Regions from separate parts of the Beggiatoa alba B18LD genome, predicted to be linked through region 2. Evidence: predicted binding sites of a transcription regulator. Region 2 holds the regulator's gene; the other holds the start of a gene.
What was found. Region 2 encodes HrcA, which represses chaperone genes, less so after heat shock. Its sites were predicted from a motif close to TTAGCACTCNNNNNNNNNGAGTGCTAA; they were not measured.

Region 1: a site for HrcA is predicted at 1,759-1,785, ahead of groES (co-chaperone GroES). Genes of this name have one in related genera too.

Annotation. Positions count from the first base shown of each region.
Region 1 covers NZ_JH600070.1:2,522,666-2,526,093, forward strand. Annotated here, with positions in the region: gene BEGALDRAFT_RS18255 (tetratricopeptide repeat protein) at 1-7, shown strand, start outside; gene znuB (zinc ABC transporter permease subunit ZnuB) at 122-919, opposite strand; gene BEGALDRAFT_RS10360 (OmpA family protein) at 916-1,452, opposite strand; gene groES (co-chaperone GroES) at 1,855-2,166, shown strand; gene groL (chaperonin GroEL) at 2,219-3,428, shown strand, end outside.
Region 2 covers NZ_JH600070.1:2,624,120-2,627,547, forward strand. Annotated here, with positions in the region: gene dnaK (molecular chaperone DnaK) at 1-260, opposite strand, end outside; gene grpE (nucleotide exchange factor GrpE) at 436-1,032, opposite strand; gene hrcA (heat-inducible transcriptional repressor HrcA) at 1,169-2,224, opposite strand; gene ccoG (cytochrome c oxidase accessory protein CcoG) at 2,442-3,428, opposite strand, start outside.

The DNA.
Region 1 (3,428 bases), 100 kb from region 2:
TCAATAATTCGAGTTCTGCAAGATTTTATAAAATAGAGACCTGCTAGGTTTTGAAAACCTAGCAGGTCTGAAGGAACACGCGAAAAGAATTGCTAACTCTTTCAACAGACTTCTTAGTTTTTTAAACCACCCGCCCCTTCGGTAACACCAACGTCAACATAAACATTGCCGCCGCAGTTACGACCACAGAAGGCCCTGTCGGTGTGTCCCAGTGTAAGGACATAAAAACCCCGCCTAATACCGCTAAACAACCCAATATACTGGCAATAATTGCCATTTGCTCAGGTGTGCGAGCAAACCAGCGAGCCGTTGCAGGGGGAATAATTAATAAAGAAGTAATTAATAAAATACCGACAACTTTCATAGCAACCGCAATCACTAACGCTATCATTAACATCAAAAACAAGCGCACCCACACCACAGGCACGCCCTCGACTTCTGCCAACTCTTCATGAATCGTGATAGATAATAACGATTGCCAAAGCCATACTAAACCCAGTAAAACCAAGCTCCCACCGCCATAAATCCAATATAAATCATATTGAGTCACAGCTAATAAATCACCGAATAAATAACTATATAAATCAATACGTATGCCATCCATAAAGGCGACAACCACTAAACCCAGCGATAGCATACTGTGCGATAAAATACCGAGTAAAGTATCTGTTGTTAAGCGTTTTTGTTGTTGCAATAGGCTAAGTAATAAGGCAATTAATAAACAAATCAGCATCACACCCAGATTTAAATTAACTTTAAATAGGATACCTAACGCAATGCCTAATAAAGCCGAGTGTGACAAGGTATCGCCAAAATACGCCATGCGTCGCCACACCACAAAACAGCCTAATGGCCCCGCAATCAGAGCAACGCCAATACCGCCCAAAACTGCCCGCCAAATAAAATCATCTATCATCATATTGTAATAACCATGTCATTTTTTTTTCTTGGAATATCAATAACATTTAAAATAATAATTTCCACCCGCCGATTTTTCTGCCGTCCTTCAGGCGTTGCATTATTTGCAATTGGGCTTGCTTGTCCAAAGCCTTCCGTCGTTATCCGTGTTGCTTCAATTCCACGTTGAACAAGGGCTTGTTTCACCTGCTCTGCTCGCTGTTTGGATAGCCACAAATTATAGGTTGCATTGCCACTACTATCGGTATAACCATCAATGGCGATATTGCTATCAGGTGAGTTTTTAATCGTGTCGGCTAATGCATCTAACACACGACTGGCTTCAGGCGTTAAAGCCGTTCCATCTGCCATAAAGTAAACCGATTCGAGAACTAATAATAATCCTTTATCCGTTTTGCGTGGATTTAAGGCTTCAAAATTGGATTGAAACCAGCCATGAAGTTGGCTACAACCTTGTACTATTGCACAAATTATCAACAACCCAAATAAACGATGATATCGGTCTTGAATAAAATATGGTCTATCGTTTTTCATGATACATCCCTTGAATCGGTCATGAAGTCATACTGCATTTAAGGTTTATAAAACCATGAATTACCATTAATTCAGCGTGAGTTTACGCAAAAACCTCACCATAAAAAGAGAGCTAATCCCAACAATTAAACGATTTTTACAGAAAGAAATCTGCTAACAAATTGTTTCAATTCGCCAATATAAAACTGATAGCAAAATAATACAAATAAAAGGCTGATTTCTTTCTAACTCTTGACGCAAACGTCAAATATAAAGAAAAACAAAAAACTAATTTTTCCCTTGAAATTCGAATGAACTCCCCTATTATTAGCACTCGTTATAGGTGAGTGCTAAGTTAAACACCACCACATCCGTTTTACTTTATTACTAACAACAGTCATTCGTATTGAGGAGATATTGACTATGCAAATCCGTCCCTTACAAGACCGCGTCGTTATCAAACGTGTAGAAGAAGAACGCAAAACAGCAGGTGGCATTGTCCTCCCTGACAGCGCGACAGAAAAACCCATTCGGGGCAAAGTCTTGGCGGTTGGTAACGGTCAAATCTTAGAAGATGGCAAAGTCCGTCCGTTAGATGTCAAAGTCGGCGACATCGTCCTGTTTGGCAAATACTCAGGCACAGAAGTCAAAATTGGTGATGAAGAAGTCGTGATTATGCGTGAATCCGACATCATGGCAGTTTTAGAAGAAAAGAAACACGCCAAAGCCGCTTAATCTATTCGCAAACATTCATACATCACAACATACCGTATTTTAAGGAAATATCATGGCAGCAAAACAAGTTTATTTTTCCGATGACGCACGTCAATCCATGCTCAGAGGCGTAAACGTCCTCGCTAACGCCGTTAAAGTCACCTTAGGTCCTAAAGGACGCAACGTCGTTTTAGATAAATCTTTCGGCGCGCCCACCATCACCAAAGACGGCGTTTCCGTTGCCAAAGAAGTCGAGTTAGAAGATAAATTTGAAAACATGGGTGCGCAAATGGTCAAAGAAGTCGCCTCCAAGACTTCCGACATCGCAGGCGACGGCACCACCACCGCCACCGTGTTAGCCCAAGCCATTCTTATCGAAGGCATCAAAGCAGTAACAGCGGGCATGAACCCGATGGATTTAAAACGCGGTATCGACAAAGCCGTGATTGCCGCCGTTGACGAACTGAAAAAACTCTCCAAACCCTGCACCGACAACAAAGCCATTGCCCAAGTCGCCACTATCTCCGCCAACGCCGATGAAGCCGTTGGACAAATCATTGCCAAAGCCATGGACAAAGTCGGCAAAGATGGCGTTATCACCGTCGAAGAAGGTTCAGGCTTAGATAACGAATTAGACGTTGTCGAAGGGATGCAATTTGACCGTGGTTATTTATCCCCTTACTTCGTCAACAACCAACAATCCATGAGTGTTGAACTAGAAAACCCCTTAATTCTCATTCATGACAAAAAAATCTCCAACATTCGTGAAATGTTGCCCATTTTAGAAGGCGTTGCCAAACAAGGTCGTTCTTTACTCATTGTTGCTGAAGACGTAGAAGGCGAAGCCTTAGCCACATTAGTTGTCAACACCATTCGCGGTATTGTCAAAGTCGCTGCTGTCAAAGCCCCTGGATTTGGCGACCGTCGCAAAGCCATGTTACAAGACATCGCCATTCTCACAGGTGGCACCGTGATTGCCGAAGAAATTGGCTTAAGCTTAGAAAAAGCCACCTTAAACGACTTAGGCACAGCCAAACGCATCCAAATCACCAAAGACAACACCACCATTATCGACGGTGCTGGTCAAGCCAAAGAAATCAAAGCCCGTGTTGAGCAAATTCGCCAACAAATCGCTGAAACATCTTCCGATTACGACCGCGAAAAATTACAAGAGCGCGTCGCTAAATTGGCGGGTGGGGTTGCTGTGATTAAAGTCGGTGCTGCCACCGAAATTGAAATGAAAGAGAAAAAAGCCCGCGTTGAAGATGCCTTACACGCAACCC
Region 2 (3,428 bases):
TCTAAATCGCGTTGTACGACTTTGTCTTTAAACTTACGTCCGATTAAGCGTTTAACGGCATATAATGTATTTTGTGGATTGGTAACTGCTTGACGTTTCGCAGATTGTCCAACTAAAACTTCGCTATCATCGGCATAAGCGATAATAGAAGGGGTTGTGCGTGCACCTTCGCTGTTTTCAATCACACGAACGCTTTTACCTTCCATCACGGCAACGCAAGAGTTAGTTGTACCTAAGTCAATCCCAATAATTTTACCCATGATTCTGTCATCTCCTGTTAATTCTTTGAGTAATAATTGTTTTTTACTGTTATCCGATATAAGGGCATGGCGTTTTTTTTCAAGAAAAAAGCGTTTTTTTATAAAAAGCCATTAAGCCCATTTTTTATGAAAGCGGATGAAGCCAATAACAATATGAAGTCTTGCTATTTCTTGGTTATTTTGGCGTTTTAGCAACGACAACACGAGCAGGACGTAATAAACGCTCGTTTAATTGATAACCTTTTTGATGAACGAAAAGGACTGTATTATCTTCAACATTGGGCACAGGTTGCATTGCCATCGCTTCGTGGAATTGGGGGTTAAACTTCTCGTTTTGCGGGTCGATTACTTGTACGCCGAATTTTTCTAAGGTGCTGGCTAGCATTTTTAGGGTTAATGCCATGCCTTCAGCAACCGTGGTTAAGCTCGTGTCTGCGTTCTTTGTGGCTTCTATGCCTAACTCCATACTGTCTTTGATGGGGAGTAATTCTGTTGCGAATTTTTCTAAGGCATATTTACGTGCATTTTCAAGGTCGCGTTCCATGCGTTTATGCATGTTTTCAAATTCGGCTTTTTGTCTTAATAAGGCATCCCAATTTTCATCCGCCCTACGGGTTGCCTCAATCAGTTGACGATTAAGCTCTTCTACTGAAATCGGCGTTGACTCTGTCTCAACGGCTGGGGCTTCTAATAATTCTTCATTTTCAATAACAGCGTTGGTAACTTCTGGATTTTCTGGCGGGGTTGTCTTGTCATTTACTGTGCTTGTCATTCGTTACTCCAAAAATAGTGAGCAAGTTTTTATTGCTAATAAACCATGAAAAAAAGGGGGGTAGCGGGTACAGGATAAATTGCGCCCGAATCCATGAAAAGTCGTAATTAATCGCAATAAGTAGGGATAAATCTGTTTACTTCAAGGCGGAACTAAGCAGTTTTGCTGTTAAGTCGACAATGGGGATGACGCGCTCATACGCCATGCGGGTAGGGCCAATGACACCTAACACACCAATGACAGAGCCATCTACTTTATAAGGTGAGGTAATCACGCTGCAGTCGTCGAAAACTTCGTAACCTGATTCTTCACCGATAAAAATTTGAATTCCCTGTGCATTAATGGCTTGGTCTAAAAGATGGAGAATATCGCATTTTTGATTAAATGCGCTGAATAAGTGGCGAAGTTTGTCGATATTGGTTGACAGTTCAGCAATATCCATTAAATGGGTTTGCCCTGCAACGACAAAATCGGGTTTATCTTCTTCTTGATTGGTAAAAGTTTTATCTGCCATTTCGAGGGCAGTTTCCATTAAATTATCTAAGTCTTGGCGAGCTTTGCGCATTTCGCCGACTAAATCTTGACGCACGCGGTGAATATCTTTACCAGCAAAGGCGGCATTTAAATAATTGGCGGCGTGTTCTAATTCTGTGGAGCTATAAGCGCGACTGGTGTGAATAATTCGATTTTGAACTTCATGTTCATTAATAACGAGAATAGCCAATACCCGTTGTTTTGAAAGGGATAAAAATTCGACGTGACGGAGTGCTTGGGTTTTACGACGGGGGAGCATAATCACGCTGGTTAAATGCGTGACTTCAGAGAGGAGATTCGAGGCTTTTTCGAACAAGCGTTGATTATCAAAACTTATTGCATCATTGCGGAACATTCGTCTTAATAGACTTTCTTCATCGTTACTGAGTTGTTTAACTTGTAATAAGCTGTCGACGAAAACGCGATAACCGCGAACGGTTGGAATTCGTCCTGCAGAGGTATGTGGCGAAAAAATTAAGCCCATTTCTTCTAAATCAGCCATCACATTGCGAATGGTTGCGGGGCTTAAATCTAAGTCGCTTTCTTTGGATAACGTGCGAGAGCCGACGGGTTGACCGTCTCGAATATAACGGTCAATCAAGATTTTTAAGAGTCGTTGTGCACGCTCGTTAATCTGCTCATGCGTAGCCTTTAACATGATGTTAATAACTTATCTAGTTGAATTTGCTTGTTGTTTGTGATTTTATGGTAAGGGAAAACCCCTATACTTTTTTAATGATAGTTAAAAAAGTAAGGGTAAAGCTTACAACTTCAATAGGCAAGTTATTATCGTTTTTTAGGGAGTAATATCCACGAAAAACACGAAAGGCACGAACACTACTTTTTTTCGTGTTTTTCGTGCCTTTCGTGGACAATTAACGGGGTAACTGAATCGGCCCTAAAAAGCGAGCATCTTCTGTCACTTTCCATTCAGGGTTATCTTTTGCCGTCATGGTAAATTCAATCTCGTTACTTTGTGCAGGAATGTTAGCACGCTCAACATTGACGCGAGCAGGTAAATCTAAAACAGACCCACTTTCTACCTCAATCACCGCTTTGTCCGTTTCAAACTGCGCATCCTTTAAGCCAGTCACCGTAATTTCATATACATGCGGATGTACATCTTTATTGATAACTTTCAAAATATACACGTTTTGAATTAAGCCTTCGTTATTTTCACGATATAAAACATTACGGTCACGAATCACATCCAGTTGTAACGGTTGGCGGATGGAAATGGAATAAATTAATAATCCAAACAGAATAATTAATAACGTGCCATAAATAAACACACGGGGTCTGAAGATATGTGTCGGCTTACCATTCATCGCATTATCTGTCGTATAACGGATTAAACCTTTTGGATAGTCCATTTTATCCATCACATCATCGCAAACATCAATACAGGCAGAACAGCCAATGCATTGATATTGCAAGCCATCCCGAATATCGATACCCGTCGGACAGACTTGCACGCACATCGTACAGTTGATGCACTCCCCTAAATTTTTAGCCTGATAATCCTCGCCTTTCTTCCGCGACCCACGTGGCTCACCGCGATTTGTATCATAAGCAATGATTAACGTGTCTTTATCAAACATCGCACTCTGGAAACGCGCATAAGGACACATATACGTACAGACTTGTTCCCGCATAAAGCCCGCATTGCCATACGTTGCAAAGCTATAGAAGAAAAACCAGAAGGTTTCCCAACCCGATAAATCAAAACTGCTTAAACTGCCTGTTAATTCCCGTATAGGGGTGAAATATCCAACAAATGTAAAGCCTGTGATTAAAGAAAAAATAATCCAGATACTATGTTTCGTCGCTTTAATTCGAAATTTATATGCTGAAAATGACTC